3 regions of the Methylovorus sp. SPW-M1 genome follow, and region 1 is predicted to be linked to each of the others. Evidence: predicted binding sites of a transcription regulator. Region 1 holds the regulator's gene; each other region holds the start of a gene.
What was found. Region 1 encodes sigma-54, which starts transcription at its own class of promoters, with help from an activator protein. Its sites were predicted from a motif close to TGGCACNNTTCCTGCT; they were not measured.
Positions count from the first base shown of each region.

Region 1 (10,637 bases):
CGCTGTTCCAGGCGGACTCTTCAAACCCCAGATGCGGGTTCTTGCCTACCATCAGGAAGGGCACTTGCAAGCGACCAGTCAGCTTTTGCAATTCCAGCTTGTCCTCGTCCTTATTCTTCAGGGTATAGGGCGCGCCGCGCTTGTCCAGCAGGGCCTTGGCCTGATCACATGGATTTCCGCATTCCTTGAAGACATACAGGGTGAGGGGATTTTTTTCGACAGCTACCTTGATTTCATAAGGCTCTTTGTCGGTTTCCACCACATTCAGGCTTTGCTTCAGTTTTTCTACCGAGCGGTTTTTCGCGGGGGGCGTATCGCCATAATTCACGCTTTCGGCATCGGTCCATTTGTATACATCCGCCAGACAGCTGGTGGCGCTGCATAGGGCGATCAGGAGCAATGCACGAAAGCGCATCATGGTGGTGTTCCCTTTAGGTCGTCATGCCATTGTGGCGCAATAGCGCATCAATATCCGGTGCACGGCCACGGAATGCGATAAAGGATTCCAGTGCCGGGCGTGAGCCGCCCTGGGCCAGAATCTCATTCCAGAAACGGCGGCCCGTTTCTTCGGATAATACCCCGTTTTCTTCAAACAGGCTGTAGGCGTCGGCAGACAGCACTTCCGCCCACTTGTAGCTGTAATAGCCAGCGCCATAGCCGCCCGCGAAGATATGCGAGAAGTTATTCGGGAAGCGATTCCATTTTGGTGGGCGCACCACAGCCACTTCGTCGCGGACTTCCTCGATCAGGTCCAGCGAGGTCTTGCTGCCATTCGGGTCAAAGTCGCCATGCAGGCGCATGTCGAACAGAGAAAACTCGATCTGGCGCACGGTCTGCATGCCCGCCTGGAAATTTTTGGCGGCGATCATCTTGTCGAACAGCTCGCGCGGCAATTGCGCGCCGGTTTCCACATGCTTGGTCATGTGACGCAACACATCCCACTCCCAGCAGAAGTTTTCCATGAACTGGCTGGGCAGTTCCACCGCATCCCACTCCACGCCCTTGATGCCGGAAACGCCGTAATCATCTACCTGCGTCAGCATGTGGTGCAGGCCATGGCCGAACTCGTGGAACATGGTGATGACTTCGTCATGCGTGAACAGCGCCGGTTTGTCGCCTACCGGTGCCGAGAAATTGCAGGTGAGGAAAGCCACGGGCGTTTCTACACCATGCGATTTTTTGCGACGGGTAATCGCTTCGTCCATCCAGGCGCCGCCACGCTTGTTGTTGCGGGCGTAGAGATCAAGGTAGAACTGGCCGACCAGTTTGCCCTGGTGGTCGGTGATTTCGTAAAACTCGGCATTGTCATGCCATACCGGCGCCTTTGACTTGCGCACATGCACACCAAAAATGGTCTCCGTGACCTTGAACAGGCCATGCAGCACTTGCTCTTCCGGGAAGTACTGTTTCACTTCCTGATCGGAGAAGGCATATTTTTCTTCGCGCAGTTTTTCCGACGCATACGCAATATCCCATGCCTGCAGATCGGTGAGGCCGAGTTTGCTGGCGGCGTATTCGCGCAGCTCCTGCATGTCGCGCTCGGCAAATGGTTTGGCGCGCTTGGCCAGGGTCTGCAGAAACTCTTCGACCTGTGCCGGGCTTTCGGCCATCTTGGTGGCCAGCGATTCTTCAGCGTAATTGCGATAGCCCAGCATCACAGCAGCCTCGTGCCGCAGCTTGAGTATGCTGGAGATCAGTGCAGTGTTGTCCCACTCTGGCTTGCCAAACTCCGATGCGCGCGTGGCATAGGCGCGATACAGCTGTTCACGCAAGGCGCGGTCGTCGGCATATTGCAGCACAGGCATGTAGGAAGGGAAATGCAGGGTAAATTTCCAGCCACTTTTGCCGTCTTCACGCGCCGCATCCTGAGCGGCCTGCAAGGCATCTTGCGGAATGCCGCGCAGGGTATCGGCCTGGTCGATATACAGGCTGAAGTCGTTGGTGGTATCGAGCAGGTTTTCCTCGAACTTGGCAGACAGCGTGGATAGCTCTTCCTGTATGGCCTTGAAACGGGCTTTTTGCGCCTCTGGCAATTCGGCGCCGCCCAGGCGGAAGTCGCGCAGCTCATTGTCGACAATCTTGCGTTGTGCCGGGCTTAAGTTTGTGTAGCCTGCACTCTCGCGCAAGGCGCGGAAGCGCGCATACAAGCGCTCATCCTGTGAGAGATCCGCATAAAACGCGGTCAGCTTGGGCAGATTGTCGTTGTAGGCCTCGCGCAGTTCCGGGCTGTTGACCACGGCATTCATGTGCGATACCTGGGACCATGCACGTGAAATCTGCTCTTCCATGTCTTCCATCGGCCGCACGAAATTTTCCCAGGTGGGCGTTTCAGTGGCGCTCGCCAGTTGCTCCAGTATGGCGCGACCCTGATCCAGCAAGCGGTCTATGGCCGGAGTGACATGGGCAGCTTTGACCTCATCAAAGCGGGGCAGGCCGGAAAAATCCAGCAGCGGGTTATCTTGCAAAGCCTTGTCGTTCACGTGAGCCATCCTTCTGGGTAATGCGGGTTAATCAAAAATTCCGGTATTAAAATTCAAGTATCAAAATTCAAGTTTCAGTTAATCAGGCGGAGCGTAAATGGGTAACGGTAAGTCTCTCCGCGGCTGGCCGCCACGGCAGCCAGAAAGCTGAACACAATATTCAGCAGCCAGACGATGCCCATGAGCAAAAACCCTACCAGGATGAAAATCAGCGCCGAGCTGATGGCCTGGGCAATCAGCACCGTGATCTGAAAATTCAATGCTTCACGCGATTGCTGGCTGATGTAGGGACTATCGTTGCGCTTCAGCAGCCAGACGATCAGGCTGGGAAAGACGGAAAACAGAATACCGCCCAGGTGTGTCAGCACCATGATATTCAAATCGTCTGACGGGATCTCTTGGGGTTCACGCTCGTGTTCTAGGTCTGTCATATGGTTATCTCCTTTACTGGAGATTCAGTTTTTGCAGCAAAGGTTCAACCCGATCAATATCCTGGGTGCCCAGAATCTTGCGCGCTACCGGGGTAATCAAGGGTAAATCGCTCTGCAGGATTTGGCGTTTGACGGTCAGGATCTGCGATGGATGCATGGAGAATTGACGCAAGCCAAAGCCCAGCAGCAACCGGGCAAGCTTGGCTTCGCCCGCCATTTCGCCGCAGACGGATACCGGCTTGCCCAGCTTGTTGCCCGCGCGTATGGTCATCTCCACCAGTTGCAGCACGGCAGGATGCAAGGGGTTATAGAGATGCGAAACGGTATCGTCCGTGCGGTCAATCGCCAGCGAATACTGGATCAAGTCGTTGGTGCCGATGGACAGGAAATCCAGCTCGCGGGCAAAGGCCTCGGCGCACAAGGCCGCTGCCGGGATCTCAATCATGCCGCCGACCTGGATGTCTTTGTCGTAATGCGCTTTTTCCGCATCCAGACTTTGCTTGGCGCGCTCAATCAGCGCGAGCGTTTGCCGCAGCTCGGTAATCGAGGACAGCATGGGGATCAGAATCTTGATCTTGCCGTAATGCGAGGCGCGCAGGATGGCGCGCAGCTGCGTCAGGAAGATCGCCGGTTCTGACAGGCACAAACGAATGGCGCGCAGTCCCAGCGCCGGGTTGGTGCATGTGCGGGCGGTATCCGGATTCATTTCCTTGTCCGCGCCCAGGTCCAGCGTACGGATGGTGACCGGCAGGTCCTTCATGGCCTCGGCCACACTGCGATAGGCAGAAAACTGTTCTTCTTCGCCCGGCATCTCGCGCCGGTTCATGAACAGAAACTCGGTACGGTAGAGGCCGATGCCGGTCGCTCCCGCTGCCCTGGCATGGCTGACGTCTTCCGGCACTTCAATGTTGGCATGCAGTTCAATGCTGGTGCCATCCAGCGTCACCGCCTTGGTGAGCTTGAGGCGTTTCAGCTTTTGCTGCTCGATTTCCCATTGTTCCTGCCGCAGCTTGTATTCGGCCAGGGTGTCCTTGTCCGGATTGACAATGACCACGCCCTGGTTGCCATCGACGATGATCAGCTCGCCATCGCGTACTAGCGTGCGTGCCCGTTGCAAGGCAACGATGGAGGGAATATTGAGGCTGCGCGCCAGAATCGCCGTATGCGACGTAGCACCGCCGACATCGGTGATGAAGGCAGCAAACTGGTGCTGCTTGAACTGAATGGCATCGGCCGGGGAAAGATCATGCGCCACCAGAATGATGGCGCTCTCCTGCGAGCGTAGCGGCACCTGACTTGGGTGCCCGAGCAGCACCTTGATAATCCGCTCGACGACCTGAATCACATCCTGTTTGCGCTCGCGCAGGTATTCGTCTTCAAATTTCTCGAACTGGGCAACCAGGTCTTCCATCTGCTGCTTCAGCGCCCATTCGGCATTGCAGCCTTCCGCCTTAATCATCTGCTTGGGCGTTTCAGACAGCGCGTGATCCTGCAGGATCATCAGATGCGTGCTGATAAAGGCGCTAAGCTCAGGCGGTGCTTTTTCCGGCAGCAGGCGGCGCACGGTTTCCAGGTCGTGCTTAACGGTTTTTACTGCTTTGTCAAAACGGGTGATCTCGTCGGCAATCAGGGCCTTGGGCACCTGAAAATGCACCACTTCAAGCAAGGCATGTGAGACGAGATGGGCATGGCCGATGGCAATGCCGCTGGACACGCCAACGCCGTGGATGGAAAAACTGACTTTGGAAGCGGGGCTGGGGGCGGCCACGATGAATTTATTCCGGTTCGCCAAACTTGCCCGAGATCAGGGTCACCAGCGCCTGCATGGCGGCCTCTTCATCGGCACCATTGGTTTCCAACACGATCTTGCTGCCTTTGCTGGCGGCCAGCATCATCACACCCATGATGCTCTTGGCATTGACTCTTCTACCGTTGCGCTCGATCCAGATTTCACTGCCAAACTGGCTGGCGGTTTGCGTCAGCTTGGTAGATGCGCGTGCGTGCAGGCCGAGCTTGTTGATGATTTCTATTTCTTGTTTAGTCATGATGCTTGCATGCTTCCTCAGTAAAATGGATAACGCCTTCGCTACCCCCGCTCAATGCTTTTTGTACCAATAGCTGAATATCCCCGTTGCGGTACGTCAGTGTGCGCACCAGCATGGGCAGGTTCACCCCGGCGACACCTTCCACCCGTCCCGGCTTCAGCAATTTGCCCACCATATTACATGGGGTTGCGCCGTAAATGTCCGAGAGGATGAGCACGCCATTGCCTTCATCCAGTTCATCCACCAGTTGCTGCGCCTGTGGCAGCATGGCGGCCGGATCATCGTGGGTGCCTATGCCCAGTTGCTTGAGCAGTGGCGGGCGTGTGCCCATCACATGGCTGGCGCAATGTATCAGGCTCTCACCCAATGTGCCGTGCGCAATAATCAGTATACCTATCATGAAAGCGTCCTGTTGCCGGGGCCCGGCATCGTGAATTTAAACAAGCCTGTCTACTCTAGCTCGCGGTGCCTGATCAGCACTTTTTGTTGTTTGTCCTTGAAATACTGGCTCAGCTGCTCGACGAAAAACACCGAGCGATGCTGACCGCCAGTGCAGCCGATAGCGACGGTCAGGTAGCTGCGATGATCGCCATCAAAGCAGGGCAGCCAGCGCTCTACATAGCCGCGTATATCCTGCAGCATCTCAAGCGCCATGGGCTGTTGCCGCAAAAAGTCCTGTACCGGGGCATCCTTGCCTGTGAGCGGGCGCAATACCGGGTCGTAATGGGGGTTGGGCAGGCAGCGCACGTCAAACACAAAGTCGGCATCCAGCGGTATGCCATGCTTGAAGCCGAAGGAGACAAACAACAGCGTCATGCCGGTGCTTTGCTGCACGACAAAATCGCGCACCCAGTTGCGCAGGGTGTTGGCGCTGAGGTTGCTGGTGTCGATGCGATGATCCAGATTTACTAGCCGGTTCAGTAGCTGCCGTTCGTATTCTATGCTTTCGGCCAGCGTGGTTTTTTCATCGCTGAGCGGGTGACGGCGCCGCGTTTCGCTGAAGCGCTTGACCAGGGTTTCGGCGTTGGACTCCAGGTAAAGCACCTGCACCGAGATGCCTTTGTCGCGCAGTGCCTGGATGTTTTCCGGCAAGGTTTCCAGCGCTGCGCTGCGGGTGTCTATGCTGATCGCCACGCGTTGCTGGGTGGCAGGTGCCAGATGTTCGGATATCTGCGGCAGCAGGGTGGCGGGCAGATTGTCTATGCAATAAAAACCGGCGTCTTCCAGGGCGCGCAGCACAATGCTTTTGCCCGAGCCGGAAAGGCCAGTGACGATGATGAGCCGCATGTTGCTGGTGGCCACGCTTAGCTCTCCACTTGCTGCTGGCGCTTCATGGCTTTGCTCATCTCGCGATGCTGGCGCTGCATGAACTGCTTGGTGCCGTTAATGCCGCGCAGTAACAGCATGTGGTTGCGCACGGCGACTTCGACCAGCACCGCAATATTGCGGCCGGCGGCCACGGGAATCATGACTTTGGGGATTTTCACGCCCAGTATTTTTTCGTGATGCGATTTGATCTTGAGCCTGTCCAGCAGTTGCGGCGCCAGGGTATCGGCCATCTCAAGCTGAATGATGAGGTCGAGCGGTTTGGTAGGCTTGACGGCGTTGTCACCAAACAGGGCACGGATGTTGAGGATGCCGAGGCCACGCACTTCAAGGAAGTCCTGCAGGATAGGGGGGCAGCGCCCTTCAAGCCGGTCCGGCGCAATGCGGTAGAAATCGACAATATCATCCGCCACCAGACGATGTCCGCGCGAAATCAGTTCCAGCGCGAGCTCGCTTTTACCAATGGCCGGGTTGCCCTTGATCAGGATGCCAAAGCCTTGTACTTCAATGAAAACACCATGGGAGCTCTCTGATTCGGCGACGGCTTGCGCCAGATAATGGCTCAAGACATCCATCAGTCCCGGGCTGCGCATGGGGGAAGTGAACAAGGGGGTTTGAAAATCATCCGAGGCTGCATTCAGCTCGGCGGGTGGTTTTTCACCATTGGCGACAACAACGGCGGCCAGGTCGGTGGAAAACAGATTGTGGATGGCTTTCTTGAGCTCTGGCTTGGGCAGGCTGCGCAAGTAATCCATCTCGGCACAGCCCAACACCTGCACGCGGTTGGGGTGTACAAAATTCAGGTGCCCGATCAGTGCCAGAGAGGGCTTGGTCACCGTTTCACTGGTGAGCAGGTTTTCGCCGCCATTCAGCCCGGAAACCCAGGTGAGCTTGAGATTGCGGCGCATATCCCGGTAAAGCTGTGCAACACTGATGGTAGCCATATGATTACCTTATGTTCGGCAGGGACAAGGCAACTGGCGGTATGTAAGACAACACGCCTTTGCCTTGTCCCCGGTTAGACCTTTATTCCGCAGCCGCCTGGTGCTTGAGGGCACCGTTGGCCTTGTGATGGTCGCTTACTTTTTCCTTGTGCTTCAGAACCTGGCGATCCAGCTTGTCAGCCAGCGCGTCAATCGCGCCGTACATGTTTTCACCGCTGCTTTCGGCATGGATATCGTGACCCGGCACATGAATGGTGGCTTCCACTTTCTGCGCCAGCTTCTCTACGCTCATGGTGACTTTGACGTCAATCACATGGTCGAAGTGGTTACTCACGCGCTCAAGCTTGCTCTGCACATATTCGCGCAGGGCTGGGGTAACGTCGAGATGGTGTCCGGTGAGATGCAGGTTCATGATTTACTCCTTCAGGTAAAACGCAGATCAAAGCGATCTGCGCTGGTTGGCCGCGGGTATCTGCAAAGACTCGCGGTATTTGGCAATGGTGCGACGAGCAACCACGATGCCCTGTTTACCCAGGATATCCGTGATCTGGTTATCCGACAGCGGCTTTTTCGGGTTCTCTTCGCTGACCATTTGTTTGATCAGGGCGCGTATGGCAGTGGCGGAACAAGCGCCCCCGGATTCGGTAGCCACATGGCTGCCAAAGAAATATTTAAGCTCGTAAACTCCGCGTGGGGTGAGCATGTACTTGCGCGTGGTGACGCGTGAAACCGTGGATTCGTGCAGGCCCAGCTCATCGGCAATCTCGCGCAGCACCAGGGGGCGCATGGCGACCTCGCCGTGCTCAAAGAAATTGCGCTGGCGATCCACAATCGCCTGAGAAACGCGCAGGATGGTGGAGAAACGCTGCTGGATGTTCTTGATCATCCACTTGGCTTCCTGCATCTGGCTCATCAGGTATTGGCTCGAGCTTTCGCGGTTGCGCTTGAGGATGCCGGCATACAGCTGGTTGATGCGCAGCTTGGGCACGACTTCGTCGTTCAGATGGGCCAGCCAGACACCTTTGATTTTCTTGACCACGATTTCATGCTGAATGTAATGATCAGACGTGATTTTGCTGAATTCACCACCTGGGCGGGGATTGAGTTGCAGCACCAGCTGTTGCACTTCGCGCAATACGTCATCGTCGCAGGCCAGCAATTTTTTCAGTTTTGCGTAATCGCGGGCTGCCAGCAGGGGCAAGTGCGTTTCGGCAACCTTGATGGCGAGATCCACATAAGGCGTATCTGGTGGCAAGGCGCGCAATTGCAAGGACAGGCACTCGGCCAGGTTGCGCGCACCTATGCCGGGTGGGTCCAGATTCTGGATATGCTTGAGCGCCGTCTGCAACTCCAGCATGTCGATTTCGAGTTCCGGCGGCAGCATCTCGGCCAGCTCTTCCAGCGACTGCTCCAGATAACCGTCGTCGGTAATGGTATCGACCAGCAGCATGGACAAGGTCTGGTCGCGCTCGGACAGTGGCAACAGCTTGAGCTGACCTAGCAGATGATCGCGCAGGCTGAGGCTGACCGCTTCCTGGTAGCTGAAATCATTGTCATCGTCATTGCCGGAGCTGCTGTCTTCCCAGCGGTTACTGCCGCTGCTGCTGCCGAATTCAAAATAGTCATCGCCACCAAATTCATCCTGGCGGGGAGCTTCCTCCGGTGTAGCGGCCACGCTGGGCTCAGGGGCTACTGGCGCCGCAATGAAGTTGTCGGGGATTTCCAGCGGTTCTTCGATCTTGTCGGCGCGTTCCAGCAATGGATTCGCCTGCAGCAGGGTTTCCAGCTCCTGATTGAGCTCCTGCGTGGATAGCTGCAACAAACGGATGGACTGCTGCAGTTGCGGAGTCAGCGCCAGGTGTTGCGAAAATTTGAGTTGTAAGCTTTGCTTCATACGTGGGGGCCGCCAAATGTGTGCTTAGAGGCGGAAGTCCTTACCAAGATACACTTCTCTTACGCTATCGTTGTGAATAATTTCGCTGGGCTTGCCTGCCGCGAAGACGCGTCCTTCATTGACGATATAGGCGCGGTCGCAAATACCTAATGTTTCCCGCACGTTGTGGTCGGTGATCAGCACGCCAATATTGCGTTCGGTCAAAAAGCGGATGATCTTCTGAATGTCCAGCACGGCGATGGGGTCGATGCCGGCAAATGGCTCATCCAGCAGAATGAAGCTGGGGTTGGTGGCCAGGCAGCGGGCGATTTCAACGCGGCGGCGTTCACCGCCGGACAGGCTGACCGCCATGCTGTTGCGGATATGCGTGATATGCAGTTCCTGCAGCAGCGATTCCAGCTGGTTCTCCATTTGTTCTGGCGCCAGTTTCTGCAACTCCAGAATCGCCATGATGTTTTCGGCCACCGTCATCTTGCGGAAAATCGAGGGCTCCTGCGGCAGATAAGCCAAACCCAGGCGCGCACGACGGTGTATGGGCAGACGGCTCAGATCCTTGCCATCCAGCAGAATGCGCCCATCATCCAGGGCCACCAGACCTACCATCATGTAAAAGCTGGTGGTCTTGCCTGCGCCGTTAGGGCCCAGCAAGCCCACCACTTCGCCGCTATTGAGTTGCAGCGAAATATCCTGCACCACCGTGCGGGATTTATATTTCTTGCGCAGACCTTCTACGATTAATTGGCTCATGTTTACTCAGGTATATCGTGTTGCACGCCAGACTGACGGATTGTCAGCATGGCAGGTTAATTGGCCGTCGCGCCATCGGTGCCAGCCGGTTTTTTCTTGGGCTGAATAACGGCACGTACACGCCCGGTCGGCGTGGCAGGCGTTGCTGCCTGGCTGCCACCGCCAATCACCTCGGCATATTCGGCATTGGCGTCATACATGATGTAGTCACCATGCACGATGTCGTCGCCTTTTTTAACCCAGGCCTTGGTGTAGAGCTGTACCTTGTCCATACGTCCATCGTACTCGATACGTTGACCGCTGCCTTCCATATATTCGTTTTTACCTTCCATTTTTTGCTTGAAGGTGGAAGGCGTCTGCGGATTGCCGTAGGTGGTGCTGTGCTGAAAGCCTTCTTTGTCTTCGCGTACCACCAGTTTGTCGCCACGGATGATCAGCGTTCCCTGGGTGAGGATTACATTGCCGGTGTAGATGCTGGTCTTTTTGGCATCATTCACGGTGACGGCATCTGCTTCCAGATTGATGGGCTTGTCCTTGTCCGCCTTTTCGGCGTGTGCAGGCAGGCAGGCCATCATCAAAAGTAGCGGCAAAAAGCTACGGGGCAGGGTTGTCATATTTTCTCCGAATCCGGGCTTGGTTATTGGTACTGGTACTTCGTTTCGCCTGTGCTGCCTGTTTTTTAGCGGGGCTGGCGCTGGGCTTGGCATTTTTCTGTGGTGCCGCCTTGCTGGCTTTCGCTGGCGTGCTGGCCGGGGCTTTGCCAGCGGCTT
Region 1 is NZ_CM132626.1:2,805,132-2,815,768, reverse strand. Features, by position in the region: gene ACWWD9_RS13400 (glutaredoxin family protein) at 1-418, opposite strand, end outside; gene ACWWD9_RS13395 (M3 family metallopeptidase) at 432-2,489, opposite strand; gene ACWWD9_RS13390 (DUF4870 domain-containing protein) at 2,555-2,911, opposite strand; gene ptsP (phosphoenolpyruvate--protein phosphotransferase) at 2,925-4,679, opposite strand; gene ACWWD9_RS13380 (HPr family phosphocarrier protein) at 4,687-4,956, opposite strand; gene ACWWD9_RS13375 (PTS sugar transporter subunit IIA) at 4,949-5,356, opposite strand; gene rapZ (RNase adapter RapZ) at 5,407-6,243, opposite strand; gene hprK (HPr(Ser) kinase/phosphatase) at 6,261-7,226, opposite strand; gene hpf (ribosome hibernation-promoting factor, HPF/YfiA family) at 7,309-7,638, opposite strand; gene ACWWD9_RS13355 (RNA polymerase factor sigma-54) at 7,666-9,120, opposite strand; gene lptB (LPS export ABC transporter ATP-binding protein) at 9,145-9,867, opposite strand; gene lptA (lipopolysaccharide transport periplasmic protein LptA) at 9,924-10,481, opposite strand; gene lptC (LPS export ABC transporter periplasmic protein LptC) at 10,462-10,637, opposite strand, start outside.

Region 2 (10,637 bases), 130 kb from region 1:
CTGCGCTGGCACCCGGCATTGCTGAGGAGATTCGCATGCAAAAAAGTTTCTGGCAGGCCGGGCACAAGCCCACCCTGTTTTCATCCTTTCTGTACTTTGACCTGAGTTTCATGGTCTGGGTATTGCTGGGTCCGCTGGCGGTGCAGATCGCCGCCGACCTGCAACTGACCCCGGCGCAAAAAGGCCTGATGGTCGCCACCCCCGTGCTGACAGGCGCCTTGTTGCGCATTGTCATGGGCGTTCTGGTGGATCAGATCAAGCCGAAAAAAGCCGGGCTGATTGGCCAGCTGATTGTCATCGCCGCGCTACTGGTGGCCTGGTTGCATGGCATACACAGCTATCAGCACACCCTGTTGCTGGGCGTGTTTCTCGGCTTTGCTGGTGCCGCCTTTGCAGTCGCCTTGCCGCTGGCTTCGCGCTGGTATCCGCCGGAGCATCAGGGCACGGCGCTGGGCATTGCCGGCGCGGGGAATTCGGGTACGGCGCTGGCTGCTCTGTTTGCACCAGGCCTTGCCATTGCCTATGGCTGGAATAATGTCTTCGGCCTGGCGCTGATCCCACTGGCGTTTGCCCTGGTGGTGTATCTGATATTTGCCAAGGATGCGCCCGATGCCCCCGCCGCCAAGTCCATCAGCCAGTATGTGGCGGTGCTGAAAGACCGCGATGCCTGGTGGTTCATGTTTTTTTACAGCGTGACCTTTGGCGGTTTTGTTGGCATGGCGTCTTCGCTCACCATTTATTTCCACGATCAATATGGCTTGTCACCAGTGCATGCCGGCTACTTTACGGCGGCCTGCGTATTTGCAGGCTCGCTGGTGCGGCCACTGGGTGGCAATCTGGCTGACCGCATAGGCGGCATCCGCACACTGACGGTCATGTATATCGTCGCGGCGTTTTTCCTGTTCGTGCTGAGTTTTGGGCCCGCGCAGCAAGTGGCTGGCCTGGCTGTCGTCATCGCTGCCATGCTGGCACTGGGCATGGGCAATGGCGCCGTGTTTCAGCTGGTGCCGCAACGCTTCCGCAAGGAAATCGGCGTGATGACCGGACTGGTGGGCATGGCGGGTGGCGTGGGCGGATTCTATCTGGCTTCAAGCCTGGGTTACTCCAAGCAGGTCACGGGCAGTTACCAGATCGGGCTGACCGTGTTTGCCGGTCTGGCCATTCTGGCGGTGATCGGCCTTACCAGCGTCAAGAAACGCTGGCGCACCACCTGGGGCTCGGCCGCCGTGACGTCGGCCAAGGTCTAGGATTTTCATGTCGCTGCAATTGCTGCTCGGCCAAAGCACGGCCACCGGCCCGCGTGAACGCAATGAGGATTTTGCGGGCATGGTGACGCCGGTTGGCATGCAGTTGCAGACCAAGGGTGCGCTGATCGCCCTGGCCGATGGTGTCAGCGGCAATGCCGGTGGGCGCGAGGCCGCTGAAATGACCGTGCGCAGCATCTTGTCCGACTACTACGCCACACCTGATACCTGGGAAGTGCATAGCGCGCTGGACAAGGTGATCACCGCCGCCAACCGCTGGCTGCTGGCGCAAGCGGCCCAGCATAAGGATTTTGCCGGCATGGCCAGCACGCTGTCGCTGATCGTGTTTCGCGGCCAGCGCTTTTACTCGGCCCATGTGGGCGATACCCGCATCTATCGCCTGCGCCATGGTGAATTGCAACAACTCACCACCGACCATGTGTGGGAACGCCCCGACATGCGGCATGTGCTGAAACGGGCCATTGGCCTCGACCAGCATTTGTCGGTCGACTATGCCGATGGCGCTTTGCAGGTAGGCGATGTCTACGCGCTGATGAGCGATGGCGTGTGGGATGTGCTGGATCAGGCGACGCTGCATCATGTCATGGGGCTTTACGATAACCCGCAGTTAATCTGCGATGAGCTGACCCGGCTGGCGATAGCCCAGGGCGGTCACGACAATGCCACCGTGCTGGCGGCACATGTGGTGCAGCTGGGTGAGGAAACCCTCACTGACCTGCTGGCCGAACACCGCCATTTGCGGGTGCCGCCCAAGATGAAAGCGGGCGATGTCATCGACCAGTTTGAAGTGCTCAGCGTCTTGCATGAGTCACGCGCCAGCCTGATCTATAAAGTGCGCCACCGCATCACCAATCAGCTGTGGGTACTCAAGACCCTGCAACCTCTGCTGGCGGAAGACCGCGACAGCTGCCAGGCCCTGCTTAATGAAGAATGGCTGGCCAAGCGCGTGGTATCGCAATACCTGCCGCAAGTACTGCCCCTGACCGCCGAACAGCGCAGCCAGCTGTATTACGTGATGAGCTGGCATGAGGGCGCCACCCTGCAACACCGGCTGGACAATGGTCATCACTTCACCACCGCTGGCATTACCGGCATTGGCATTGCCCTGCTGCGCGGTTTGGGCGCCCTGCACCGCCTGCAGATTCTGCATCGCGATATCAAGCCCGCCAATCTGCACATGGCGATGGATCAGCGTTTGCGCATTCTGGACCTGGGCGTGGCGTTGAGCCCGGTCACCGGCCATATCGCCAGCATGGATAACCCCGGCACGCCGAGTTTCATGGCGCCCGAGCTGTTTGATGGCGCCGGTGCCTCGGTTAGTAGCGATCTTTATGCGGCGGGCGTGACCATGTATTACCTGCTGACGCGCAAATATCCCTATGGCGAGATTGAGCCTTTCCAGCATCCGCGCTTTGGCGAGCCGGTGCCGCCTACGCGTTATCGGCCGGAGATTCCACGCTGGCTGGAGAATATTTTGCTGAAAGCCGTCGCCCGCCTGCCCGAGCACCGTTTTGAAACCGCGGAAGAAATGCTGCTGGCGCTGGAGATAGGCGAAACCCGGCCGATTTTGCCGCCACCGCGCACACCGCTGATTGCACGGGCGCGACTGGTCAAATGGCAGTGGATTGCGCTGGTATCGCTGATGGTGAATTTCATGCTGCTGTACTTGCTGATCGTCTCGTAATGCGGCCGAGTTAAGGCGAGCGCAGGACAGCGGTTTATTGAGTTTGTGTTACTACGTTTTGTGTTTTTGTTGTTGCGTTGTCATCTCTTGATTTGGAGTTTTTTTTATGAGTACCTGGACCAAAATTGCCTCTTTGACTGACATTCCCAAGCTGGGCTCGCGCGTGGTGCGCACAGCCAAAGGCGACATCGGCGTATTCCGCACTGAGGATGACCGCGTGTTTGCCCTGAACAACAGCTGCCCGCATAAAGGTGGCCCGCTGTCGCAAGGTATTGTGTATGGTGACAAGGTGGCCTGCCCGCTGCATAGCTGGAAAATCAGCCTGATCGATGGCAAGGCCGAAGAGCCGGATGTGGGCGAGACTGCCTGCTTCGCCGTCAAGGTAGAAGACGGCATGGTATTCCTGGACATTCCGTCCTGAAGGCAGTCCGCCCCATGCGTTTGATCATGCAACACGGATATGGAAGATCAGCGTCACTTGCCTGGCTTGCCCGTCATGCTGGGACGCAGTCTATCCTTTACTCTCGTGTTGGCCTTAACCAGCGGTACCCAGAATCATGTTAAAAGAAACCAGATCCACCTGTTGTTATTGCGGCGTTGGCTGCGGCGTCATCATCACCAGCGAAGATGACCGCATTACCGGCGTGCGCGGCGATCCCGATCATCCGGCGAATTTCGGCCGCCTGTGCACCAAAGGCTCCACGCTGCACCTCACGGCCAAGCTGGATACGCGCGTCTTGCAACCCGAAATGCGCACCAGCCGTCAGGCCCCGCGCCAGCCTACTGATTGGGATACGGCTCTCGACCATGTGGCAGACCGCTTCGCCGAGACCATACGCGAGCATGGCCCCAACAGCGTGGCGTTTTATATCTCCGGCCAGCTGCTGACCGAGGATTATTACGTCTTCAACAAGCTCGCCAAAGGCCTGATCGGCACCAACAACGTCGATACCAACTCGCGTCTGTGCATGAGTTCCGCCGTGAGTGGGTACAAACTGACGCTAGGTGCGGATGCTCCACCCGCCTGCTATGAAGACATCGATCACACCGCCTGTCTTTTCATCGCCGGCTCGAATACCGCCTATGCCCACCCCATCATTTTCCGCCGCATTGAAGATGCCAAGGCCCGCAATCCGGACATGAAAATCGTGGTGGTGGACCCACGCCGCACCGATACCGCCACCTTCGCCGACCTGCATCTCGCCATTCAGCCGGGCACCGACGTCGCCCTGTTCAACGGCATGCTGCACATCATGCTGTGGGAAGGCATGCTGGATCAGGCTTTTATCCGTGAGCACACCAACGGCTTTGATGCGCTGAAGGAAACCGTGCGGGAATACACGCCGAAGATGGTGGCGGACATTTGTGGTATCCGCGAAGCCGATCTGGTGACTGCCGCCAAGTGGTTTGGTAGCGGTCCCTCACTTTCCATGTATTGCATGGGGCTCAACCAGTCCATCCATGGCAGCGATAAAAACGCTGCTCTTATCAATCTGCACCTCGCCACCGGGCAGATCGGCAAACCGGGCGCAGGTCCCTTTTCGCTTACCGGCCAGCCCAATGCCATGGGCGGACGCGAAGTGGGTGGCATGGCGAATCTGCTATCCGGCCACCGCGATCTGGATAATCCAGAGCATCGCGCCGAGGTGGCCGCACTATGGGGTGTGGAGGATGTACCCGCGACACCAGGCAAGACCGCAGTCGAGATGTTCGATGCCCTGAAATCAGGCGAAATCAAGGTAATCTGGATTGCCTGCACCAATCCGGCGCATTCCATGCCCGACCTCAACCAGGTACGGGCCGCGCTGGAGAATGCCGAACTGGTGGTATTGCAGGATGCGTACGGCAATACCGATACCAATATCTATGCCGATGTGGTGCTGCCCGCCACCAGCTGGGGCGAGAAAGAAGGCACCGTCACCAACTCCGAGCGGCGCATTACGCATATCACCCCAGCCGTCGCCAAACCGGGGGCAGCCCGCCATGACTGGGAGATTGTGGTCGACTTTGCCCAACGCCTTGAGCAGCGGCTGGGCAAGGCAAACACATTGTTCAACTATATGGTTCCCGAGACGATTTTCAATGAGCACCGCGAATCCACCCGCGGTCGTGACCTCGATATCACCGGCCTCAGTTATCAGCTTCTGGATACGCAGGGCCCACAACAGTGGCCGCTTAACGAGAAGGTAAGCACTGGCTTACAACGCTTATATAGTGATGGCATTTTCCCCAAACCGGATGGCCGCGCGCAATTTCATATTGCGCATTACAAACCCACCGCCGACAAAACCGATGCGCGACAGCCTTTGCATTTGCTCACCGGACGCCTGCGCGACCAGTGGCATGGCATGAGCCGCACCGGCACCGTGGCCCAGCTGTTCAACCATGTGGATGAGCCGGTGATCTCGCTCAACCAGCAGGACATGGAGCGGCGCCAGATCAAGCCGGGCGACCTGGTCAAGGTCAGCAACAAACGTGGCAGCCTGACATTGCGGGCGCAACCATCCGATGAGATCCAGCCGGCGCAGAGTTTTATTCCCATGCACTGGGGCAGCCAGTTCATGAGCGGGCTGGGCTGCAATGCGCTGATGCCATCGGCCTTTGACAAATTCTCACGCCAGCCCGAACTCAAGCACACCGCGGTCAAGCTGGAGAAAGTCGAGCTGCCATGGCAGATGACCGTGATGCGCAACTGCCACGACATGCAGTTGCTGGAGGCGATTCGCCGCCTGCTGCCCAGTTTCGACTATGCGAGTTGCGGGCTTTATGGGCGCGGCAACGGTATGGTCGTGCTGCAAGCCGCCCATCATGCGGCCCCCGATGCCGCGGTGATAGATGCGCTGGATGCACTGCTTGGTATGACAGAAGGCGCACCCATGCTGAATTATCAGGATGCACGGCGTGGTATCAGCAAGCGTATTCTGGTGGAGCCCGACGCCGCGACCGGTCGCCAGCAAGTGACTGGTGTGCGGCTGATAGGCGAAACCCTGGCCGCCGAGTGGCTGCGCGAAGTCATGACGGAAGGCCAGTTCAGCGATGAGCTCAGGCGCTGGGCGCTGGCGCCATTGAGTGCGCCACCCACCGGACAGAGGAGTCGCGGCAAGATTGTATGCAATTGTCTGAATGTGGCAGAGAACGAAATTATTGATACCATACAGATGGGCGCTGATTTCATTACCCTGCAAAACAAGCTGAAATGCGGTACGCAATGCGGTTCCTGCGTGCCCGAACTGAAAAAACTGGTACAACTGCACGGCAGAACTGCCGCTTAACCATAAGGACAATCCATGAAATTCGTTTACATCGGCCTGCTGCTGGCCGCCCTTACTCCTTTCGCCCATGCCGCCGACAGTGAGGCGCAAGACATCACCGGCACCACCGACAAGGGCGAGAAAGTCGTGCTGCACCCGAATGGCCGCTGGGAATTCGTGGATACGGCAAAAGCAGCTGAAGCCAAGGAAATCGCCAAGCAGTTCCCGGAAAACCAGGGCTGTCCATCCAATATGCAAGGCGGCTTCCTCGGCTTTGGTCGTTGCATTCCGCAAGGCGACAAGGATTACAACCGCGGCTCCATGAGCGGCAAGGGTCGTTAAGCCATTCCTGATAGGTGCTCTTTGAAATAGCGTTCATTTTTTAAAGAGCACGGTTTATTTCCTCGATCCAGCGCATACTAAAAGCCAAGTTAGCCTTCACTCCCGGTGTGCGCTGGGCTGAAGCAGTACCACGCTATTCCCCCACAGCCTGAAAACAGGCTCAGCAGTCGTTTGCTGGCATGGTTCATGCTGGTATTCATGGCCGTGGCAGGTCATGTTGGCCTGCCATCTGAATAAGTCCAAGAACGTTCGTGACCCAAAGATTCGTGACTCAAGACTCGTGAACTTAAGAACAGTTGTGAAGGATTCGCATGGCCATACGCGTTGCATTGCACCACAAGACCAGCTACACCTTTGATCGCCTGGTTAATCTCTCTCCGCATGAAGTACGGCTCAAGCCCGCGGCCCACGCCCGCACGCCGGTGTTGTCGTACTCGCTGACGGTAAACCCGGAAAAGCACTTCATCAACTGGCAGCAGGATCCCTACGGCAATTACATTGCACGCTTTGTGTTCCCGGAAAAAGTCACCCAGCTGGACTTCACGGTGACGCTGGTGGCCGATATGACGGTCATCAACCCCTTCGATTTTTTCGTGGAAAAATACGCCGAGCAGTTCCCTTTTGCCTATACCGAACAACTGGAATACGAACTCGCTCCCTACCTGAAAGCGGAACCGGCAGGCCCGAGGCTGGCCAAGTGGCTGGACGACACGCGCAGCCAGCTATTGGGCGCACCACTCAGCATTGCCAATTTCCTGGTGGCCATCAACCAGCGTCTGCAAGGCGATATCGGCTATCTGGTGCGCATGGAACCCGGCGTGCAAACGCCGGAAGAAACGCTGGAAAAACGCAGTGGCTCCTGCCGCGACAGCGCCTGGCTGCTGGTGCAGATACTGCGCCACCTTGGCCTGGCGGCACGCTTTGTCTCCGGCTACCTGATTCAGCTCACCGCCGACATCAAGGCGCTGGATGGCCCCAGTGGCACCGAAGTCGACTTCACCGATCTGCATGCCTGGACCGAAGTGTATATTCCCGGCGCCGGATGGATAGGCCTGGACCCGACCTCCGGCTTGCTGGCAGGCGAAGGCCATATACCGCTGGCGTGTACCGCCATGCCCGCCTCGGCTGCGCCGGTGACCGGCTTTACCGACATCGCAGAAGTTACGTTTCACCATGAAATGAGTGTCACGCGCATACACGAGGACCCGCGCGTCACCAAACCCTATAGTGAAGAAGACTGGGAAAAGATAGACCAGATAGGTCAGCAGGTAGACCGTGATCTGCAAAAGCAGGATGTGCGGCTCACCCAGGGTGGGGAGCCCACCTTTGTATCGATCGATGACATGGACGGCCCCGAGTGGAACACCCAGGCGCATGGCGACAAGAAACGTGAACTGGCAGGCAAGCTGGCGCTGCGGCTGAAAGAGCGCTTCAGCCAGGGCGGCCTGCTGCATTATGGCCAGGGCAAATGGTACCCGGGCGAGCCTTTGCCGCGCTGGGCCATCAATATGTACTGGCGTGTGGATGGCCAGCCCATGTGGAACGATGCCTCGCTGTTTTCCAGGGATGGTCAGCCGGAGAATTACGACGTAGCCGAGGCCAGACTGTTTGCTACCAGCCTGGTGGAAACATTGGGCCTGCCCCCGGCCTGCATGATAGAAGCGTATGAGGATGTCATGCAGCAAGCCTTGCTGGAACAGCGCCTGCCGGACAATGTTGACCCCCTGCAGGCCGACCTTGCTGCCAGCGAAGAACGCAAACGTCTGGCACAACTGCTGGAAGTAGGCTTGGGCAAAGCCGCTGGTTATGTGATTCCACTCAAGCCGGAATCCACCAGCAAAACCACCAGCTGGCGCACCAGCAAATGGCCGCTACGCCGGGAGCATCTTTACCTGTTGAGCGGCGACTCGCCCATGGGCCTGCGCCTGCCATTAGCCTCGCTGCCATGGGTATTGCCCGACGATGTCGAGCCCGAGTTTGCGGTGGATCCCTTTGAAGCCAGAGCAGACTTGCCGGAAAAACCTCTGGCCCGCAGTAAGCCCGGCAAGGCCAGCCTGAAAAAACCGGAAGCACGCGAGGTAGTGCACACCGCGCTGTGCGTGGAAGTCCGCGGCGGACGGCTGCATGTGTTCATGCCGCCCGTGTCGCGCATTGAGGATTACCTGACCCTGGTGGCGGCGGTTGAAGCCACCGCAGCCAAGCATCAGCTCAAGCTCTGGCTGGAAGGCTACCCACCTCCTCGCGATGCACGCATCAAGTCACTCAGCGTCACGCCTGACCCGGGCGTGATCGAGGTCAATATCCACCCGGCAGCGAGCTGGCAGGAGCTGGTGGGTAATGTCACCACCCTGTATGAAGAAGCCCGCCAGACCCGCCTGGGCACCGAGAAATTCATGCTGGATGGCCGCCACACTGGCACCGGCGGTGGCAACCACGCTACTCTGGGCGGCGCCACCCCGGCCGACAGTCCCATGCTGCGCCGACCGGATGTATTGAAAAGCCTGATTACCTACTGGCAAAACCACCCGGCATTGTCGTATCTGTTTTCTGGCACCTTTATCGGCCCCACCAGCCAGGCGCCACGGGTGGATGAAGCGCGCGACGACAATCTCTACGAGCTGGCGATTGCCTTTCAGCAAATGGACAAGGTATTGCCAGACACCACGGAGAGTGAGCGCCCGTGGCTGGTCGACCGGCTGCTGCGCAATCTGCTGGTGGATCTGACGGGAAATACGCACCGTTCCGAATTTTCCATCGACAAACTCTATTCGCCTGATGGCCCGACTGGCCGTCTGGGCCTGGTGGAATTCCGCGCCTTTGAAATGCCGCCCCATGCCCGCATGAGCCTGCTGCAAATGCTGCTGCTACGGGCGCTGGTGGCGCATTTCTGGCGCAAGCCCTACCAGGGCAAGCTGGTGCATTGGGGCACCGAGCTGCACGATCGCTGGATGCTGCCGCATTTTATTGCCCAGGATATTGCCGATGTGGTGGCGGACCTGCGCGAAGCGGGTTATGCCTTCGAAAAACACTGGTTTGATCCTTTTGTCGAATTCCGTTTCCCGCGTTACGGCACGGTCAATTACCACGGCGTGGAGCTGGAATTGCGTCAGGCCATCGAGCCCTGGAATGTGCTGGGCGAAGAAATGAGCGGTGGCGGCACCTCGCGCTATGTGGATTCCTCGGTAGAACGCATGCAGTTGCGCGTACGCGGTCTCACGGATGGCCGCCATATCGTCACCTGCAATGGCAGACCTCTGCCGCTGCAAGCCACCGGCATTGCCGGCGAATATGTCGCGGGCGTGCGCTTCCGTGCCTGGAGCCCCTGGTCCGCCCTGCACCCCACCATCGCGCCGCATGTGCCACTGGTGTTTGATCTGGTCGATACCTGGAGCGGGCGGGCAATAGGTGGTTGCACTTACCACGTCAGCCATCCCGGTGGGCGCAATTACGACAGCTTCCCGGTCAATGCCTTTGAGGCCGAGGCGCGCCGCTTTACGCGCTTCTGGGATCATGGTCACACGCCGGGGGCGGTATCGATTGCGGAAGAACCGCGCAACCCGAAATTCCCGTTTACGCTCGACCTGCGGTGGCAAGCTGTTTAATATTGCGCCATGCTGTCTTCGATACTGAACGAATACCCGTTTGCGGCAAACTCTCATAACGAGTTGCTGCAATCGCCCGGAACGCCCCGCCCTCACTGGCAGCCACTGATAGATTCATTAAGTGGTGAAGAGCCTGCCGAGATGCGCAAGCGCGTTGAAAACGTGCGTCGACTGGTACACGAAAACGGCCTGACCTATAACGCCTACGCCGACACTCAGGGCGGGCAGCGGCCCTGGGATCTGGACCCCCTGCCCTTTATCCTGCCGCAGGATGAATGGGCACATATCGAAGCCGCCGTCATTCAGCGTGCCACCATCCTCAACACCGTGTTGCGCGACATTTACGGTGAACAGACACTGATGGCGCAAGGCATGCTGCCACCAGCCCTCATACACGGCAATGCCGGTTTCCTGCGCCCGTGCCATGGCATTCCGCAGCCGGATGGCGTCGCTTTGCACATGTATGCCGTAGACCTCGCCCGCTCAGCCGATG
Region 2 is NZ_CM132626.1:2,680,092-2,690,728, forward strand. Features, by position in the region: gene ACWWD9_RS12610 (nitrate/nitrite transporter) at 36-1,247, shown strand; gene ACWWD9_RS12615 (protein kinase domain-containing protein) at 1,255-2,949, shown strand; gene nirD (nitrite reductase small subunit NirD) at 3,056-3,370, shown strand; gene ACWWD9_RS12625 (nitrate reductase) at 3,507-6,221, shown strand; gene ACWWD9_RS12630 (hypothetical protein) at 6,237-6,542, shown strand; gene ACWWD9_RS12635 (transglutaminase family protein) at 6,854-10,144, shown strand; gene ACWWD9_RS12640 (circularly permuted type 2 ATP-grasp protein) at 10,154-10,637, shown strand, end outside.
Region 2: a site for sigma-54 is predicted at 6,718-6,733, ahead of ACWWD9_RS12635 (transglutaminase family protein). Genes of this name have one in related genera too.

Region 3 (10,637 bases), 140 kb from region 1:
GGCGAGCGATACCATCAGGCGATTGATGAAGTGCTGCGGAGTCGACTTGCAGCCGCCGCGTTTGCCTACTTCCACAATGCGCGCCTGGGGTGCATGCGCCAGCAGGGCGCGGTTCACCAGGTCATCCACCAGCACCACATCGGCTGCCTGTAATGCCTTCACCGCCTTGAGCGTAATCAGCTCCGGGTCGCCGGGGCCTGCGCCTATCAAATACACTTTTCCTGCCATCGCATTCACCGTTTCAATCTTGATACATTGTGTTCAAGGCCCACCGCATTAGCGCTGGGCCGACTTCATGGCGCTGACGATGAGTTCGTCCAGTTCGCCCGTAATGGTGGTGAGCACACCTGCCACCACCGAAAATTCCTTGCCTGCTTCACCCGCACGCGCTGCCATGATCTGCGCGTTGACCGACACGATCTTGGCCTGCTTGGCGATCTGCTGGATGTTGCCCATCAGCGCCCTGTGCTCTTTTTGCTGGGCGTGGGCGTGCTGCTTGGCTTCCACCTCATATACCTGCGTGATCTGATTGAGCAGGTTGACCAATGGGGTGGCCTGTTTGCCCAGGGATTCCACCTCGGCGACGGCGGCTTGCGTGCCGAGCGCGCTGATGGCGGATCGCGCTTGCAGAATGAAGGCGCGGATGCGCTTGTCTGCCTGCTGTTCGCCAAAATAAATGGCCTGCAGCGCAGGGAAAAACACACCAGGCAGTGTGGCATAGCCTTTTGTCAGCTCGCCATGGCTGTTTTCAAACAGGGCTAGAGCCTGTTCGGCCACGTCTGCGGCTTCTTCATGCTGTTGCGTCGCCAGAATGGCATTGAGGATGATGCGTTGCGACAACATGCGCTGGCGCCCGGCCAGGTTGATCAGCGAGCTGAAAGTCTCGGAGCTGACGGTCTTGGGCTCGGCACGGTGCGGGCGGCGATGTTGTAAAACAGTATTCATGCATGCATCCATCTGGTTTTAGTTGCTAAACGGTATCTGCATCGGGCGATGCAGATACCACGGGTTGATGACAAGTCCTGGCGGATGTATCGGCCTAGAACGTGTACATCACGGTCAGCCACAACTTTTCGGTATCGCGAATCCGCCCGCGATTGCCAGCGGTGGTATCAGCTGCAGCCAGCAATGTGTAATGGTCATCCTCGGTGTATTTGCCGTATTCCAGCTTGGTAACCAGGTGCGGGTTCACGTTGTAGGTCACGGCGGTATTCCACTCGGTGCCATACTTGTTGCCAAAACCACCGCCCACAGTGTTGAAGCGTTCGTCTGATTTCAGGACGTGGTAATCGGCAAAGAACAGGAAATCGCCCCATTTGTAGGTGGCGGTGACAAAGCTGTCCTGGATGCCTTCTACCGGCGTGGTCAGGAATTTATCGACCCAGCCCTGGAACAGGTGGTTGGTGCCAAATGGGGTCTGGAAGGCATACTGGCCGTTGTTGCTGGACAGCAGTTCCTGATCGGCGCGTATGCTGAAGTTATCAATGCCGACGCCGCCACCCAGCTTGTAGTAGTGGGCGTCAATGCGGGAGTCACCACCGCTGTAATCGGTCTGCTTGGCATATTCGGCGGTGTAGAGCGCACGCAGGTTGGGGTTGAACGGGTGCACGCCATCCAGCCGCAGACCCAGGATCTTGTTGCCCTGGTCAGCGTTCTGGTTGATGTTGCCATTCTTGCCTTGGGCGACCCCACCGGTACCGGCGGCATTGCCAAACCAGCCACGGCCATAGCCCAGGTCATCAAAGCCGGAGAAGTAGCCATAGCCCACCAGGAACTCGGTAGGCGACAGGCGGTATTTGGCATTCAGGATTTCCAGCGCGCCGTTGTCACGTGTTTCGGTGGTGATCTGCTTCACGCGCTCCATATGCCCCACAAAGACTTCGGTATTGGGGATGGTTTTGTTGAGCAGGCTGACACCGTCAAACACCTGCATGACCTGACGGAAACCGATGTCGCCAATAAAGCGCACATTGTCCAGGTTGATCTGCTGGCGGCCCAGGCGCACGCGGTTGTTCTTGATGCCGGTCCAGTCGATATAGAGCTGGTTGATGCCGGTGTAGTCGGGGTCAACAATCTTGGCGTATTCGGCATGGCTGGTCTGGTTGGATACGCTGTTGATCAGGGTGCCGTTGGTGCTGTCGTTGTAGTCATCCTGAAACTTGGCGACATCGATCATCTGCGCCGCAAAGCTGAAATTCTTGTAGGGCGCGGTTTGCCAGCCGATCAGGCTGCGCAGGGTCAGGCCTTCGCCATCCTTGAGCGCGTTGTTGGCGGCTGACGTGCCCGCCGGGCCCAAGCCGTCCTGATTCACGTTTTCATAACGCAGGCGAAAGCTGGTGAGATTTTTGCCGGTTTTGACCGCATCCATGAAGGTGTATTCCGGCAGCGTCTCTTCTGCCATGGCGATGGATGCCTGTGCGCTGCCCAAGGCCAGCAGTACGCAAATGCTGGCTTGACGCAAGGTGAAACTCGAATTACTTTGCATGTGTTGCTCCTTTTTTTCTGATGAGGGGTAACTTGCTGTACCGGCCCGTCCTGACCGACGGGCCACTTTTTTGCCTGTTTGTTTAAATACTCGTATTGCCTGCTCAAGCCGCCTTCTTTGCGTGGCGTTCATACAAAAACTTCAGCACTTCACTGCGCAGATGGTTGTAGTGGCTGTCTTCTGCCAGCTCCAGCCGTTTGCGCGGGCGCGCCAGTTCCACGTCCAGGATTTCACCGATAGTGGCGGCCGGGCCGTTGGTCATCATCACAATGCGGTCTGAGAGCAGCACGGCCTCGTCCACATCGTGCGTGACCATCACTGCCGTGCAGCCGGACTTCGCCATGATGGCCATCAGCTCGTCCTGCAAATGGGCGCGGGTGAGGGCATCCAGCGCGCCAAACGGCTCATCCAGCAGCAGCACCTTGGGTTCCATGGCCAGCGCACGGGCAATGCCCACGCGCTGTTTCATGCCGCCGGAGATTTCATTGGGGCGTTTGTCGGCGGCATGGGCCAGGCCCACCAGCTCGATCGCGGCCTGGGTGCGTTTTTTCAGCTGGTCCTTGGTGTCGGTGGCGCCAAAGACGCGTTCCACCGCTAGGTAGACGTTTTCACTGCAGGTGAGCCAGGGTAGCAGCGAGTGGTTCTGGAACACCACGGCGCGCTCAGGGCCGGGGCCAGCAATCTCGCGGCCCGCGCAAAACAGGTTGCCATTGGTGGGTTGCAACAGCCCGGCAATCAGATTGAGCACGGTGGATTTGCCGCAACCGGAGTGGCCGATGATGGAGATGAACTCGCCTTCGCGTATGCTGAAGTTCACATCTTTCAGCGCTTCAAACGTGCCTTTTTTGGTGAAGAAGGTCATGTTCACGTTTTCCAGCTGCACGTACTTTTCTTGCAGGATTTTTTCCATGATGGGTTCCTTATTCGTAGCTGAAGCGGCGGGCCAGGGAGGTCAGTGCCAGCTCCAGCAGGAGGCCGACAATGCCGACAACGAAGATGGCGATGATGATGTGTTCCACATTCAGGTTGTTCCACTCATCCCACACCCAGAAGCCGATGCCGACACCGCCAGTCAGCATTTCTGCCGCCACGATCACCAGCCAGGCCACACCGATGGACAGACGCACGCCGGTCATCATGTATGGCAGCACAAAGGGGAACAGAATCTTGGTGACGATCTTCCACTCGGAGAGGTTGAGCACCTTGGCGACGTTCATATAATCCTGCGGCACCTTGCTCACGCCCACGGCGGTATTGATGATCATGGGCCAGATGGCCGAGATGAAAATCACCCAGATGGCCGCCGGGTTGGCCGCCTTGAATACCAGCAGGCCGATGGGCAGCCAGGCCAGCGGCGATACCGGACGCAGGATGCCGATGATGGGTGCTGCCATGCGCGACATGAACTGGAAACGGCCGATGATGAAGCCCAGTGGTATGCCTACCAGCGCGGCCAGGCCAAAGCCCAGGCCCACACGTTCCAGCGAAGCCAGGATATTCCAGCCTATGCCCTGGTCATTGGGGCTGTTGTTGTAGAACGGGTCGCTGAACAGCTCCACTGCCGAGTGCCAGGTGCTGACGGGGCCAGGCAGGTTGGGTGATTGATAGGAGATCAGCGTCCATACCGCGATCATGGCCAACACCCCGAAAACCGGCGGCAGCAGCCATTCAAAAAACGCACGCAGTTTCAGGGCGCGCGCACTGGGGCGCTTGCTCGGTGCCATGCGCGCAGCTGCGGGCTGGACAGCGGCTTTCACTGCCGTGGGGGTGGTTTGCTCATTCTGCATGATGGTCTTGATGCTTTCCTTGCTTATTCCGATTGCACTCATGATGATTTGCCTCGCATCACATGTCCGTGACTGGCGACCCAGACTTCCGGGCCGCCGCTCGCCTTATCAGGCCTTGATCTTGAAACCGTTGGCATAGGCTTTCGGGTCCTTGCCATCCCACACCACGCCGTCGATCAGCTTGCTGCTGCGCATCGGGTCGCTTGGCACGGCGATGCCCAGGGATTTGGCCGCTTCGGTGTAGATGTCGATGCGGTTGACCTTTTTGGCGATGGCCAGGTAATCCGGGTCGGTTTTCAGCAAACCCCAGCGCTTGTGCTGGGTGAGGAACCACATGCCATCGGACAGGTAAGGGAAGGTCACCTTGCCGTCGTTGAAGAACTTCATGTAGTTGGGGTCTTCCCATTTCTTGCCGATGCCATTGTCGTAATGGCCAAGGAAGCGACCTTCGATGACTTCTTCCGGCGCATTCACATAAGCCTTGCCAGCAATCAGCTTGGCCACCGCGGGGCGGTTGGCGGTGGCGTCGATGTAGCGGCAGGCATCCAGAATGGCCTTGGTAATGGCCAGCGCGGTATTGGGGTTCTTGGCGACAAATTCAGCGGTGGTGCCCAGTACCTTTTCCGGATGGTCGGTCCAGATTTCCTGGGTGGTGGCAGCGGTGAAGCCGACCTTGTCGTAAATGGCACGTGCATTCCATGGCTCGCCCACGCAGTAACCATCCATATTGCCGATACGCATGTTGGCGACCATTTGCGGTGGCGGTACCACGATGGTTTTCACATCCTGGAAGGGGTGAATGCCGTAAGTCGCCAGCCAGTAGTAGAGCCACATGGCGTGGGTGCCCGTGGGGAAGGTCTGGGCGAAGGTGTAATCGCGGTTTTCATTGTCGAGCAGGCGTTTCAGCGTGGCGCCACCGGTGACGCCCTTGTCCTTCAGCTGGTTGGCCAGCGTAATGCCCTGGCCGTTGTTGTTCAGCGTCATCAGCACGTTCATGTCTTTTTGCTGACCGCCTATGCCCATCTGCACGCCATACACCAGGCCATACAACACATGCGCCGCATGCAGTTCGCCATTGACCACCTTGTCGCGCACGCCAGCCCAGGAAGCTTCCTTGGACGGCACGATCTTGATGCCGTATTTCTTGTCGAAGCCCATCTGCGCAGCCACCACGATAGGCGCACAGTCCGTCAGCGGGATGAAGCCGATTTTGACTTCGGTGAGTTCTGGAGCATCCGAGCCTGCAGCCCATGCCTGGTTGCGCAACCCTGCCGGTAGCATGTTCATCATGACGGCAGCGCCCAGTGCACCGGCGGCGGCGTTCTTGAAAAACTGGCGACGACTGGTGTCGACGTCAGGTGTAGCGTTATCTGCTGCAGTATCTGGTGTTTTTTTCATGTCTGCTCCCTAAAAATGATGCATCAAGTATCAAAATCAAAACCGCAAAAACAAAAAAGGCGTCCAGCCTGCAAACAGTTTCCTGTCTACATGCTGGACGCCTTTGTCCATATTCGTGGAAGCGCAATCGCTTCGTTTAATGTGCTGCTTTGCTAACCTTTGCCTGCATTCAGCTGGGCTAGGTTACTGCTACTTGCAGAGGTCATTTCCTGGTGGATATGCGCTGCTGCATAAACATTAGGCCGCCGTTGGCCTGACATTTTGTCTAGACATAAGCAAACCGTGTGCCAACTTCATTTTAAAAATTAAGCGATTGAATTTTAATGATTTTATAAATAGAAGAGCTGAAATTCAGCCGAGGTGACTTTGTGATGCATCGCACTTATTGTGTGCAAGTGCACCATGATATGAAGTGGACTATTGCCCTTGTGCGGATAGCGTAATGATGTTTTCGGCTATATCAATCAGCTTGCGATTTTGCTCCATCGCCGTGTTGCGCAGCATTTTGTAGGCTTCCATTTCGGATAAGCCCAGTTTGCTCATCAGCAGGCCTTTGGCGCGTTCGATGCGCTTTCTTTCCGCCAGCGATTTTTTGGTTTCCGACAGCTCGTTTTCAATTTCCGCCAGTTGCTGCGATTGCTGTTGCAGCAAGGCAATAATGGATTCCATGGGGTAGGGCGTGAGCTCGTCGTGGGCTAGAAAGGTAAATGCACTTTCCAGTGGAATCGCCAGATTGAAAAACGTGCTGTCGACATTGGCCGTGGGCGTTTGCCTGGCTTTCAATTCGCCCAGATGCAAGCGCGTGTTCTCCAGATCCCGTCGCGCCTCCTCGCTCAAGCTGTTCAGGGTGTCGTGCATGGCGGCCACCAATTGGCACTGGATGTGCCATATTTCCGTGAGCCGTGTGCTGCAAGCTTCAAACCAGGCATCGCTATCAGCGCGCTGGAGTACCTGCTGGTCTTTGGCGGCGGTCAACTTGCTTCTGTAAGCGCGCTGTGTGTGGTGTGCTTCGGTCTCCAGCGTGGTACGCCAAGCTTCGCGCAAGGCATCCGTGCCAAACTGGCTGAACAGCTCAAAATGCCGGTCCTGTTGCGCTATCAGCTCCAGGAGCTTGTGCTGGTGTTCCAGTTGCATGTAGCCCGAACCAAACAGATGCGAGCCCAAGGCGCGCTCCTGCCCCGCAAATTCTTTGCCTTGCACCAGGTTGTAGAGCGCGACCAGATAGGTCGAGATCTTGCTGTTAACGGTATTGTCGGTAATTTCAAAAATGAGTGAAATCAGACTGCCGATCAGCCGCGTGTAGGACTGTATGCAGTCGCTGAAGGGTATTTTTAGTAAGGTGACTTGGTGGCGAAAGGGCAAGAGCTGCTCAAGCCCCAGCAAAATCCATGAAACCAGGGTTAGCTGTTTGGCATCTGCCGAGGTGTTGTGATGGAGGTAGCGTTGCAAGGCCTCTTTAAACGCCGACTCCGAAGCCTGGTTCTGCTCAATGATGGCACTGCGCTCTTTGGCGAAGCGGCTGCCAGCGGAGGCCAGATAAAGACAGCTGGCACCGCGCTCTGCCTGCAGCTGGTGAACCATCCAGCCTATGCTCTCGACAAACTGAATGCTGACGGAGAGCCGTTCCAGCTCTTCGATATGGCGCGTTTTCGCCAATAAAATCGTATTGTCAGGTGAAATATTCTGCATGGTGAGTCAGTGCAAGCAAGAACAGTGCTCAATGCATTCAGGCATGGGGCAGAGAACGGCATGCACTTCGAGACGTCTTGAAGTGGCTGATGATTCGCCGAATTGTAGCTCAGCGAGGCGGCTATACAAACCGCCCGTATTTCTGATGCGGCATCCGGCGCGTTGGTGGGCGCGTCCTGCAGCAGAGTTGGCGGGTTTTGGGGATTAGCGCGGCTGTAGCTGGCAGCTGTGCAGGATGGATTGCTGGAGCGTATTGAAGCTGGAAAGTGCGCCGGTAGCCGTGGCATAAGGCTGCTTTTGCAGATAGATAATCAGAGCCATCTGGCGCGGGGGGATGCTGGCCGATAACTGCTGCAGCCGGCACTGGCAGGCGGATGTCAGGTCGGTGGCCTGCCAGCCCTGGCGACAGGCATGCAGCTGCGATTGCTGCAGGGCCAATGGCCAGGCTTGCTGATTTTGCTGGCCGTCAGGGATATGAGCGCGCAGCTGGGTCAGCAGCTGATACATGAATTCCAGCCCCTGGTTCAGCGCTTTCAGATCGGCAGGGTGCGTGTCATTGGCCGCGATGGTGACCACGCTTTCGGTCTGCTCGGGGATGGCATAGCCTTGTGCGCTCATGAGAATGCGTTTGGCCGGGTTCTGCTCCAGATATTGACGGGTTTGTTCCAGATCGGCGGCGGGGAGTTGCAGGCGTAATTCGGTGGCGCAGTCGGGCAGCGAGCGCAGTTCGACCTGAATGGTGCCATCTTCGCGTCCTTGCTGAAATACCGGTGCAAGCTCGGCCAGCACGGCATTTTCTTCCGTTTGCCAGCGCTGCAGCACCGCATCGCAAGGCTCGGCCAGGGCTGGCAGGGCGGCGGCCAGCAACAGAGCCAGCAGCCAGCGGGAAAAGAAATGGCGCATTGTCATCATGAGCACTGGGAGCATGCAGCGCGGGCGCAAGTTCAGGCGCGCCAGCTTGCATTGCTTCAGGGCTTATTCATGAGCGAGGCTGGCTATATCGGGGACTGCAGGGGACGCGTTGCCAGAGGCTTCGGTATCGTGGAACTGCAGTTTGGCCAGACGCGCATAGAGCCCGCCCATCTGACGCAGTTCTGCTGGCGTGCCGGTTTCCACGATGCGCCCCTGATCCATGACAATAATCCTGTCCACCTGCTGCACCGTGGCCAGGCGGTGCGCGATGATGAGCGTAGTACGGCCTTGCATGGCCGCCTGCAAGCCTTGCTGCACCAGGATTTCGGATTCGGCATCCAGCGCGCTGGTGGCTTCATCCAGCAGCAGGATAGGGGCGTTTTTGAGGATTGCACGTGCGATGGCGATACGCTGGCGTTGCCCGCCCGACAGCCGCGTGCCGCGTTCGCCAAGGAAGGTATCGTAGCCCTTGGGCAGGCGATGGATGAACTCATCGACCTGGGCGGCCTTGGCGGCCATCAGCACTTCAGCATCGGTGGCATAGGGGTAGCCATAGCGGATATTTTCCATGGCATTGGCCGAGAAAATCACCGGGTCTTGCGGCACCACGGCGATCAGGCCGCGCAGGCTTTCCAGGCTGAGCTGGCGTATATCCTGTCCATTGATGGTAATGCTGCCCGCACTGGTGTCGTAAAAGCGCAGCAGCAACTGGAACAAAGTGGTCTTGCCCGCGCCGGAGGGGCCGACCAGCGCAATGTTTTCGCCGGCGGCGATCTCCAGTGTCAGCTCTTGCAAGGCAGGCTGGGTGGGGCGTGAGGGGTAATGAAAGCTGACATGGTGAAAGCCGATGGTGGCTTCCGTGGTCGACTTCAATGCCATGGGTTCTGCCGGTGCTTGAATGGCAGGCTCGGCCTGCAACAGCTCGAGCAGGCGCTCGGTGGCACCCGCGGCCCGCATGATGTCGCCCCAGACTTCGGCCATGGTGCCTACCGCCCCTGCCACCATGGCGGCATACAACACAAACGATGCCAGCTCGCCGCCGGTCATGGCGCCCTCACTGACCTGACGCGCGCCCAGCCACAGCACAAACACGATGGTTCCCAGCACAGCAGTGATGATCAATGCAGTCAGTGCGGCGCGCACACGTACCCGACGGATCGCGGTTTCAAAGCTGAGCTCCGTGCTTTGCTTGAAGCGGCCAATCTCGCGCTGCTCCTGCGTGTAGGACTGCACGGTGGGCATCGCATTCAGGATTTCACCGGCCATGGCCGAGCTGGCGGCGATCTTGTCCTGCGATTCGCGCGAGAGCTTTTTGACAGAGCGGCCGATCAGCATGATGGGCAGTACCAGCAGGCACATCAGCCCGAGGTTGATGGAAAAGAGATAGGTGCTGGTGACGGCCAGCATCACCATGCCGCCGACAAACTGGAACAGGCTGCGCAGGCCCATGGAGGCAGAGCTGCCAACCACGGTCTGGATCAGGGTGGTGTCGGTGGTCAGTCGCGATAGCACCTCGCCGGTCTGCAGGGTTTCAAAGAATTGCGGTGATTGCGTCAGCACGCGGCCGTAGACGGCACTGCGCAAGTCAGCCGTGACGCGTTCCCCCACCCATGAGACGGTGAAATAACGTGCCGCAACCAGCATGGCCCAGGCACAGGCCAGCCCAAACAGCAGCAGGAAGTGGCTGTTGAGATCGCCATTGGCACTCGGCCCCTGCTGCGGCGGTTTGTCAAAACCAAAATCCACCAGATCGCGGAATGCCAGGGGCACCGCCAGCAGGGTGGCACTGGCAAGTGTCAGCAATAACAGGGCGAGCATGATCTGCCAGCGATAGGGGCGGAGGAAGGGCCAGAGCCGACTCAGTGCGGAAAGGCGTTTGGCAGGGGCAGCAGGCACGGGGGTTTCTGCGCTCATATCGGGGGAATCAGGCGTGGTTGTCATGTAAACGACAGACCTTGTTGGGGGTGGGAATGTTCCATGGATTGCATGGTACTCCAGAAATCGCCCGCACAATGCTTAAGGCGCGGGAGAGTCCCCGACTGATAAAAGCCTGCGCATAACTGTAAGCCTCCACTGACACCAGTATCAGACCTACCCCTATGCGCGTTGCGAGCAAGCCCCTATACAGTGGAGCTGCGTGTCAAACAAACAAACGCTTAAACCAAGGAGGGAATTCTGATGATTAAATATTTTATTGCCTGGCTGCTGGGTGTACCGGCATTCCTGCTCATCATCATCTATTTTTTCATGCACTAAATTACATGCACTAAATTAAATGCACGCACGCGCGTGCATAAATACCGTCGGCCTTTGGTCGGCGCCGCATCACAAATTACCCCATAACCAGAGCAGTTCAACTGTTCACT
Region 3 is NZ_CM132626.1:2,666,441-2,677,077, reverse strand. Features, by position in the region: gene cobA (uroporphyrinogen-III C-methyltransferase) at 1-228, opposite strand, end outside; gene ACWWD9_RS12595 (type IV pili methyl-accepting chemotaxis transducer N-terminal domain-containing protein) at 277-945, opposite strand; gene ACWWD9_RS12590 (alginate export family protein) at 1,040-2,485, opposite strand; gene ACWWD9_RS12585 (ABC transporter ATP-binding protein) at 2,589-3,395, opposite strand; gene ntrB (nitrate ABC transporter permease) at 3,406-4,314, opposite strand; gene ACWWD9_RS12575 (CmpA/NrtA family ABC transporter substrate-binding protein) at 4,381-5,670, opposite strand; gene ACWWD9_RS12570 (nitrate- and nitrite sensing domain-containing protein) at 6,088-7,359, opposite strand; gene ACWWD9_RS12565 (hypothetical protein) at 7,564-8,271, opposite strand; gene ACWWD9_RS12560 (ABC transporter transmembrane domain-containing protein) at 8,335-10,212, opposite strand.
Region 3: a site for sigma-54 is predicted at 7,374-7,389, ahead of ACWWD9_RS12570 (nitrate- and nitrite sensing domain-containing protein). Genes of this name have one in related genera too.